One region of the Streptomyces sp. NPDC030814 genome, then DNA from elsewhere that is predicted to be linked to it. Evidence: predicted binding sites of a transcription regulator. Region 1 holds the regulator's gene; each other region holds the start of a gene.
What was found. The regulator HrcA, encoded in region 1, represses chaperone genes, less so after heat shock. The targets are predictions, from matches to a motif close to TTNGCACTCNGNNNNNCNGAGTGCNAA.
Positions count from the first base shown of each region.

Region 2: the regulator HrcA is predicted to act here: its motif matches at 1,876-1,902, upstream of groES (co-chaperone GroES).
Region 3: the regulator HrcA is predicted to act here: its motif matches at 1,667-1,693, upstream of groL (chaperonin GroEL).

Region 1 covers NZ_JBVIDX010000021.1:30,065-33,340, reverse strand. Annotated here, with positions in the region: gene ACZ43N_RS32350 (DUF3097 domain-containing protein) at 1-4, opposite strand, end outside; gene ACZ43N_RS32345 (MBL fold metallo-hydrolase) at 47-781, opposite strand; gene hrcA (heat-inducible transcriptional repressor HrcA) at 1,095-2,111, shown strand; gene dnaJ (molecular chaperone DnaJ) at 2,112-3,248, shown strand.
Region 2 covers NZ_JBVIDX010000011.1:36,160-39,435, reverse strand. Annotated here, with positions in the region: gene groL (chaperonin GroEL) at 1-1,261, opposite strand, end outside; gene groES (co-chaperone GroES) at 1,421-1,729, opposite strand; gene ACZ43N_RS23290 (polysaccharide deacetylase family protein) at 1,956-2,933, opposite strand.
Region 3 covers NZ_JBVIDX010000017.1:164,961-168,236, forward strand. Annotated here, with positions in the region: gene groL (chaperonin GroEL) at 1-1,503, opposite strand, end outside; gene ACZ43N_RS30090 (cold-shock protein) at 1,872-2,075, opposite strand; gene ACZ43N_RS30095 (MoaD/ThiS family protein) at 2,538-2,813, opposite strand; gene thrC (threonine synthase) at 2,936-3,276, opposite strand, start outside.

The DNA of each region.
Region 1 (3,276 bases):
GCATTCGGATGACGATAGGAGAACCCGCGCCCGGAATCCCCCGTGCTCAGTCCGACACGCCGAAGCGGCGTGCGAGTGCCTCGCGCTGGGCCCGCACGAACGCCGCGTCGACCACCGCCCCGTGACCGGGCACGTACAGCGCGTCCTCGCCGCCCAGCTCCAGGAGCCGGTCCAGGGCGGCCGGCCAGTGGGACGGGACCGCGTCGGGACCGGCCTGGGGCTCGCCGGACTCCTCCACCAGGTCCCCGCAGAAGACGATCTCGGGAGCGGCGGACGAGCCGGGCACCAGGACCGCCAGGTCGTGGGGCGTGTGCCCAGGCCCCACGTTCGCCAGCAGCACCTGGAGGCCGCCCAGGTCCAGGGTCCACTCGCCCGAGACGTGGTGGCGGGGCCGTACGAGGAGGTCAGCGGCCTCGGCGGCGTCCTGAGGGGCGAGCCCGTGACGGACGGCGTCGGCGCGCAGCTCGTCCCGCTCGCAGGCCAGCACGCCGTCCAGGCCCACCGCGCCGAAGACCTCCACCCCGGCGAACGCGGACGCCCCGAAGACATGGTCGAAGTGGGAATGGGTGAGCGCGAGATGTGTCACACGGGTGCCGCCGAGCAGCTCACGCGCCTGGCCGCGCAACCGGGCGCCCTCCCCCAGGCTCGCACCCGCGTCGATCATCAGGGCCGCGCCGTCCCCGATCACCAGCCCGACCGTGCAGTCCCAGCCGGGGAGGCGGCACCGTCCGACCCGTGGCGCCAGACCCTCCCACCCGCACTCTTCCCAAGTCACCGTCATGACCCGAAGCTAGTCCCCGGAAGCGGGTGAAGGCCCCCTGGCGCCCGCGGCACCCGCGGCGTTCCCCCGGCCCCGGCATCCGTGTTCCTCATCACCCTCCGCCGGTGCCGGCGGCCCCTCGACCGCCCGTACCCGTCGGTAGAACGCGGTGCGACATCGCCGGACAGGTCGGTACACCTCGGCATGACATGGCTGGACCGGCCTTGCCCGGGGCGTACCCCACCGCCGTACACTGGGCGGGGAGTGTTGGCACTCGCCCGCGGTGAGTGCCAAGGGGGAAGTCGCGCGGGAGACGAGCTGGAGGTGTGCGCGAATGCTCAGTGAACGCAGGCTCCAGGTGCTGCGCGCCATCGTCCAGGACTATGTGGGCACCGAGGAGCCGGTGGGGTCGAAGGCCCTCACCGAGCGGCACAACCTCGGCGTGTCCCCGGCGACGGTCCGCAATGACATGGCGGCGCTGGAGGACGAGGGCTACATCGCCCAGCCTCACACCAGCGCGGGCCGCATCCCCACCGACAAGGGGTACCGGCTCTTCGTCGACAAGCTGGCCGGCGTCAAGCCGATGACCGCGCCCGAGCGGCGTGCCATCCAGAACTTCCTGGACGGCGCCGTCGACCTGGACGACGTGGTCGCGCGGACCGTACGGCTGCTCGCCCAGCTGACCCGGCAGGTCGCCGTCGTGCAGTACCCGTCGCTGACCCGCTCGACGGTGCGGCACGTGGAGCTGCTGTCGCTGGCCCCCGCCAGGCTGATGCTCGTGCTGATCACGGACACCGGCCGGGTGGAGCAGCGGATGGTCGACTGCCCGGCGCCGTTCGGAGAAACGTCTCTCGCGGATCTGCGGGCCCGGCTCAACAGCCGGGTCGCGGGCCGCCGGTTCACCGACGTGCCCCGGCTGGTCGAGGACCTGCCGGAGGCGTTCGACGTCGAGGACCGGGGTACCGTCTCGACGGTGCTCTCCACCCTGCTGGAGACCCTGGTCGAGGAGAACGAGGAGCGGCTGATGATCGGCGGCACCGCCAATCTGACCCGCTTCGGACATGACTTCCCCCTCACGATCCGACCTGTCCTCGAAGCCCTGGAGGAACAGGTCGTCCTCCTCAAGTTGCTGGGGGAGGCAGGGGATTCGGGCATGACCGTCCGCATCGGTCACGAGAACGCGTATGAGGGACTCAACTCCACGTCCGTCGTCTCGGTCGGCTACGGTTCGGGCGGCGAGGCAGTCGCGAAACTGGGCGTGGTCGGACCTACGCGCATGGACTATCCGGGAACGATGGGAGCGGTACGAGCGGTGGCACGGTACGTCGGACAGATCCTGGCGGAGTCTTAAGTGGCCACGGACTACTACGCCGTACTCGGCGTGCGCCGCGACGCGTCCCAGGACGAGATCAAGAAGGCGTTCCGCAGGCTCGCTCGCGAGCTGCACCCGGACGTCAACCCCGATCCGAAGACGCAGGAGCGGTTCAAGGAGATCAACGCGGCGTACGAGGTTCTCTCGGACCCGCAGAAGAAGCAGGTCTACGACCTCGGCGGTGACCCGCTGTCCCAGTCGGGCGGCGGCGGCGCGGGCGGCTTCGGCGCCGGTGGCTTCGGGAACTTCTCGGACATCATGGACGCCTTCTTCGGTACGGCGTCCCAGCGCGGCCCCCGGTCGCGTACGCGCCGCGGCCAGGACGCGATGATCCGGCTGGAGGTCGACCTCGACGAGGCCGCCTTCGGCACGACGAAGGACATCCAGGTCGACACGGCCGTGGTGTGCGGCACCTGCAGCGGCGAGGGCGCGGCCCCCGGCACGAGCGCGCAGACCTGTGACATGTGCCGCGGCCGCGGTGAGGTCTCGCAGGTCACACGGTCCTTCCTGGGCCAGGTCATGACCTCGCGGCCCTGCCCGCAGTGCCAGGGCTTCGGCACGATCGTCCCGAACCCGTGCCCCGAGTGCGCGGGCGACGGCCGGGTGCGGTCGCGGCGGACGCTGACCGTGAAGATCCCGGCGGGCGTCGACAACGGCACGCGTATCCAGCTGGCCGGCGAGGGCGAGGTGGGCCCCGGCGGCGGTCCCGCCGGCGACCTCTACGTCGAGATCCACGAGCTGCCGCACGCCGTCTTCCAGCGGCGCGGCGACGACCTCCACTGCACGGTGACGATCCCCATGACCGCGGCGGCGCTCGGCACGAAGGTGCCGCTGGAGACGCTGGACGGTCTGGAGGAGGTCGACATCCGGCCCGGCACCCAGTCCGGCCAGTCGATCCCGTTGCACGGGCGCGGTGTCACACATCTGCGCGGCGGAGGCCGTGGCGACCTCATCGTCCACGTCGAGGTGCAGACCCCGACGAAACTCGACCCCGAGCAGGAGCAGCTGCTGCGGCAGCTGGCGGTGCTGCGGGGTGAGGAGCGGCCGACGGGGCAGTTCCAGCCGGGGCAGCAGGGGTTGTTCTCGCGGCTGAAGGACGCGTTCAACGGGCGTTGACGGTGGTCGTTCGGCTGCGGGGTGGGTG
Region 2 (3,276 bases), on a different contig from region 1:
GGACGAGCGCGGAGCCACCACCGGAGACGATGCCTTCCTCGACCGCGGCGCGGGTCGCGGAGATGGCGTCCTCCAGACGGTGCTTCTTCTCCTTCAGCTCCACCTCGGTGGCGGCGCCGACCTTGATCACGCACACGCCGCCGGCCAGCTTCGCGAGGCGCTCCTGGAGCTTCTCGCGGTCCCAGTCGGAGTCGGTGTTCTCGATCTCGGACTTGATCTGGGCGACGCGGCCCTGGACGTCCTCGGAGTTGCCGGCGCCGTCGACGATCGTGGTGTCGTCCTTGGTGACGGTGACGCGGCGGGCGGTGCCGAGCACGTCGATGCCGACCTGGTCGAGCTTGAGGCCGACCTCCTCGGAGATGACGGTGGCGCCGGTGAGGACGGCCATGTCCTGCAGCATCGCCTTGCGGCGGTCGCCGAAGCCGGGGGCCTTGACCGCGACGGCGTTGAACGTGCCGCGGATCTTGTTCACGACGAGGGTGGAGAGGGCCTCGCCCTCGACGTCCTCGGCGATGATCAGCAGCGGCTTCGAGGAGTTGGTCTGGATGATCTTCTCCAGCAGGGGCAGCAGGTCGGCGATGGCGCCGATCTTGCCCTGGTGGATGAGGATGTAGGGCTCGTCGAGGACGGCCTCCATGCGCTCCTGGTCCGTGACGAAGTACGGCGACAGGTAGCCCTTGTCGAAGGCCATGCCCTCGGTGAAGTCCAGCTCCAGACCGAAGGTGTTGGACTCCTCGACGGTGATGACACCGTCCTTGCCGACCTTGTCCATCGCCTCGGCGATGAGCTCGCCGACCTGCTGGTCCTGGGCGGACAGCGCGGCGACGGCGGCGATGTCGGACTTCTCGTCGATCGGGCGGGCCGACGCGAGCAGGTCCTCGGAGACCGCGGCGACGGCGGCGTCGATGCCCTTCTTCAGGGCGGCCGGGGAGGCACCCGCGGCGACGTTCTTCAGGCCCTCGCGCACCAGCGCCTGGGCGAGCACGGTGGCGGTGGTGGTGCCGTCACCAGCGATGTCGTTGGTCTTGGTCGCCACCTCCTTCACCAGCTGCGCGCCGAGGTTCTCGTACGGGTCCTCGATCTCGACCTCGCGGGCGATGGTCACACCGTCGTTGGTGATGGTGGGGGCGCCGAACTTCTTGTCGATGACGACGTTGCGGCCCTTGGGGCCGATCGTCACCTTGACCGTGTCGGCAAGCTTGTTGACGCCGCGCTCGAGGGCGCGACGGGCGTCCTCGTCGAACTTCAGGATCTTCGCCATGGCAGCGGGAGCCCTCTCGGAAATCTCGGGTGAATGCAGACTGCGCCCCGGGCGCCCGGCTTCTTGGTGGTCGCGGGGGCCAGGGGCGCAGCTCAAAGCAATGTGTTTCGCGAAGTGACGCGCCGCTGTGGGCGGCGGGGCTGCCTCGCGAGAGGTGAACTACTTCTCGATGATCGCGAGGACGTCGCGAGCCGAGAGGACGAGGTACTCCTCGCCGTTGTACTTCACCTCGGTGCCGCCGTACTTGCTGTACAGCACGATGTCGCCGGTCTTGACGTCGAGCGGCAGGCGCTCGCCGTTCTCGAAGCGGCCCGGGCCGACGGCCAGGACGACGCCCTCCTGGGGCTTCTCCTTGGCGGTGTCCGGGATGACCAGGCCAGAGGCGGTGGTCTGCTCGGCGTCGAGCGGCTGGACCACGATGCGGTCCTCGAGCGGCTTGATGGCAACCTTGGAGCTGGTGGTCGTCACGATCCGACCTCCCCCTTCGGAGATCTCACGGGGTTAACTGTCTGAGGTGGCGACCAGGTGGATCCGTCGTCGCGGGTGCCGGACCTGCCCGTCGCGTAGTTGGCACTCTCCAGGGGGGAGTGCCAGACCTGAGACTATGACCGTGGTTAGCACTCGGTCAAGCGGACTGCTAATTGCGGCCGCGTGGCGTGGTGCCGGACCCCGGCTGGCCGTGAGGTTCCACCCTTCAGAGGTAATCCTCCAAACGACCTACCGTCAGACCTTGTTCCTGGACGCGGCGCAGGAGCCGCGTCGTCATCCCGGTGAGTGTGGTGCCGTTCCGCTGGTCCGGGCCCCTGAAGCGGGCGAGGACGATGTCTCCGGGGCGGAGGCGGTCGCCGACGGTGGAGCGGAGGTCGTCGGCCTGCGTGGAGGCGCGCCACAGGACGACGGCGGCGATGCCGCAGTCGGCGGCGGCGCGCAGTGTGGTGGTGTCGTAGACGCCGTACGGCGGGCGGAACAGGGTGGGGCGGATACCGAAGCGCTGCTTCAGCTTGTCCTGCTGGCCGCAGATCTCGGCCCGCTGCCCGGCGTACGGCAGACCGCGCAGGGCGATGTGGTCGAGGGTGTGGTTCTGCACCGTGGCGCCGACCGAGCGCAGCCGGGCGAAGTGGCCGTAGCCCGGGCCGACGACACTGTCCGTGAGGAACATGGTGACCGGCAGCCGCAGTTCCCGCACCATCCGCACGAACCGGGGGTCCTTCGCCGCCCCGTCGTCGTACGTCAGGAACACCACCTTGTCCCGGGTCTCGATGCGGTCGACGACGGGGGCCGGACCGGCGCGTACGACTCGCGGTGCGTGGGGCCGGTCTGGGTGCTCGGGAGCACGGGCGAGCGGGGCGGAGAGCCCCCAGCGACGGTACGCGGGCGAGTGGGTCCGGCCACGGGGCGGGGTGGCGCGGCGACGGGTCGGTGGGACGGTACGGCCGGGCACGCGCGCAACAGGGGCGCCACGGCCCGGGGCGTCAGGACCGCCGCCCCGCCCCTCCGGACCGGGGCGGGAAGCACCCGAACCAGCGGGGCGATCGCCCGACCCCGCATCCGAGCCCAACACGCCGGAGGGGCCCTGCCTCCCGCCGGAACCCGTTCCTCCAGGGCGTCCACCGGCCGGCTCGCCGTCGCCGGGCCCCAGGGCCAGGGTTGCCGTCGCCCCCGCCGTCGGCATGGCCGGCCGCGGGGTCGGGTGGGCGGCGCAGGAGGTGAGGAGGAGAGCGGCGGCGACGGCCAGTGCGAGGGGCAGGGGATGGGTCCGGAGGCCGCGGACGGTCACAGGCAGCCCCAGGTACTCAGGGCGGGCTTCTCCTTCGCCGGCCCAGCCGGGGTGAGCGGCACCTCCGCCGGCCTCCCCCGCCTCACCGCGGCGACCCGCGCGGCGTACGGGGCGTGCGCGGCGTACGGGGCAACCGACACGTACGCCCGGCGCGGCTGCCTGGCGGACGTACCGGTTGCCCGCGCCTTGGGCGCATCGAGGCCACGAGGGGCGGGCCGCCGCCGGCGCCCCCGCTTCG
Region 3 (3,276 bases), on a different contig from region 1:
CAGGGCGGAACGGGTCACCTTCGCCGGGTCGATGATGCCGGAGGCGATCATGTCGACGTACTCACCGGTCGCGGCGTTCAGGCCGTGGCCGACCTGGAGGTTGCGGACCTTCTCCACGACGACGCCACCCTCGAGACCACCGTTGACGGCGATCTGCTTGAGCGGGGCCTCCAGCGCGAGCTTCACGGCGTTGGCGCCGGTCGCCTCGTCACCCTCCAGCTCCAGCTTCTCGAAGACCTGGGAGGCCTGGAGCAGGGCCACGCCACCACCGGCGACGATGCCCTCCTCGACGGCAGCCTTCGCGTTGCGAACGGCGTCCTCGATGCGGTGCTTGCGCTCCTTGAGCTCGACCTCGGTCGCGGCACCGGCCTTGATGACGGCCACGCCGCCCGCGAGCTTCGCCAGGCGCTCCTGGAGCTTCTCGCGGTCGTAGTCGGAGTCGCTGTTCTCGATCTCGGCGCGGATCTGGTTCACGCGGCCGGCGACCTGGTCGGCGGAGCCGGCACCGTCGACGATCGTGGTCTCGTCCTTGGTGATGACGACCTTGCGGGCGCGGCCCAGGAGGTCCAGGGTCGCGTTCTCCAGCTTGAGGCCGACCTCCTCGGAGATGACCTCGCCGCCCGTGAGGATGGCGATGTCGCCGAGCATGGCCTTGCGGCGGTCACCGAAGCCCGGGGCCTTGACGGCGACGGACTTGAAGGTGCCGCGGATCTTGTTGACGACCAGGGTCGACAGGGCCTCGCCCTCGACGTCCTCGGCGATGATCAGCAGCGGCTTGCCCGACTGCATGACCTTCTCCAGGAGCGGGAGCAGGTCCTTGACGTTGGAGACCTTGGAGTTGGCGATGAGGATGTAGGGGTCCTCGAGCACCGCCTCCATGCGCTCCATGTCGGTGGCGAAGTACGCCGAGATGTAGCCCTTGTCGAAGCGCATGCCCTCGGTGAGCTCGAGCTCCAGACCGAAGGTCTGCGACTCCTCGACGGTGATGACGCCTTCCTTGCCGACCTTGTCCATGGCCTCGGCGATCAGCTCGCCGATCTGGGTGTCGGCGGCGGAGATGGAGGCCGTGGAGGCGATCTGCTCCTTGGTCTCGACCTCCTTGGCCTGGTCGAGCAGCGCACCGGAGACGGCCTCGACGGCCTTCTCGATACCGCGCTTCAGGGCCATCGGGTTGGCGCCGGCGGCGACGTTGCGCAGGCCCTCGCGTACGAGCGCCTGGGCGAGGACGGTCGCGGTGGTCGTACCGTCACCGGCGACGTCGTCCGTCTTCTTGGCGACTTCCTTGACCAGCTCGGCGCCGATCTTCTCGTACGGGTCCTCGAGCTCGATCTCCTTGGCGATGGACACACCATCGTTGGTGATCGTGGGGGCGCCCCACTTCTTCTCGAGGACGACGTTCCGGCCCTTGGGGCCGAGCGTCACCTTGACGGCGTCCGCGAGCTGGTTCATGCCGCGCTCGAGGCCGCGCCGCGCCTCCTCGTCGAACGCGATGATCTTGGCCATGTGAAGTGGTCCCTCCAGGACTGGGGGTGATTCCTTCGGACCGCGCCCGCGCCCGCGACGGACGGCTCGCCTGCCTCGTGGTTCCTTGCCCCACCTGGCCTGCGGGCCTCACCGACCCGGTCCTTCGTTGTCACTCTCACCTTCAGAGTGCTAACGCCAATGATTAGCACTCGGCATGGTCGAGTGCAAGCGCCTCCGGGTGATCCGCAGGTGAACGCGCCCCTGCGCGCCCGGTCCGCGCCCCGCCCGCGCGGCCGTCGGCGGACGCTTCGGCGGGGTGCGGACACGCGGAAGGGTCCGCACCCCGAGTACGGGGCGCGGACCCTCCGAGAAGAACGAAGAACGTCGCTGCTAACCGGCGCGTTGCTTCAGCCTGCGAGACGGACCATGTCCGCCTGCGGACCCTTCTGACCCTGCGAGATCTCGAACTCGACCCGCTGGCCCTCTTCCAGGGTGCGGTAACCGTCCATCTGGATCGCGCTGTAGTGGACGAATACATCCGCACCACCGTCGACCGCGATGAAGCCGTACCCCTTCTCCGCGTTGAACCACTTGACGGTGCCCTGAGCCATGCCTAACTCCCCTATTACTGGCCCTTGCACAGATCCGCACTTCGCGGACCCGGGTCAGACCTCACCCCCCAACGGTTGGGGGTGTGCGCCGGAACGCGTCGACCGCGGCTGAATGTATCTGCCCAACTGCCGTCTGCAACAGGTCAATCGGACGAGAAAATCTGGACAGGCCCGGTCGGGAATGTACGAACAATTCCCCTGAATTCAGGGCAAGTCGGGCCCCATAAAAGGAGCGAAACACGCAAATGCCCTACAGACTTTGGCTACTTCATATAGGGCGTGCGGCGCGATTGGATATGCACCCGGCATGAAATCACAATGACGATCGGACCGGGTTCCCCAACTGTACCGTGCTCAACCATAGAGAATTGCCCCCTCCGCTTCTCTCGCGGTGGGGGCAATTCGATGAACAGTCCGTAATCACTGTTACCGACGGTTACTACCGACGGGTACGGAACGGGTTCAGCCGCCGGCGACGGCCGGGATGATCGACACGCCCGCCCCGTCCGGCGTTGCGGTCTCGAGGCCCTGCTCGAACCGCACGTCGTCGTCGTTCACGTACACGTTCACGAACCGCCGCAGCTTCCCCTGGTCGTCGAGGACGCGCGCGGCGATCCCGGTGTGGTTCTTCTCCAGGTCCGCGATGACCTCGGCGAGGGTGGCACCTTCGGCCTGCACCTCGGCCTGACCGCCGGTGTAGGTGCGAAGGATGGTGGGGATGCGAACGCTGACGCTCATGACGTGTGACCTCCGGGTGTGTGCGGCAGAGCTATGGGGCGCGGGGTTGTGTTGGATCTGCGGCTGCCGCCGCGTGGGCGCGACCGGCCCCCACGGGCCCGCAGACGAACGACTACCAGGCCTTACACAAGCCCGGCCTCACGGAACGAATCGAGGTTGGGCCGAATGGTCGCGGTGAGCCCCGTCCCGGCGACCGCGTCCAGCGTCTTGAGACCGTCACCGGTGTTGAGCACGACGGTCGTCAGCGCCGGGTCCAGCAGCCCGTTCTCGATCAGCTTCTTGGTGACCCCCACGGTCACCCCGCCGGCGGTCTCCGCGAAGATCCCCTCGGTCCGGGCGAGCAGCTTGATCGCGACGACGATCTGCTCGTCGGTCACGTCCTCCACGGCCCCGCCGGTCCGGCGGGCGATGTCGAGGACGTACGGCCCGTCCGCAGGGTTGCCGATCGCCAGCGACTTGGCGA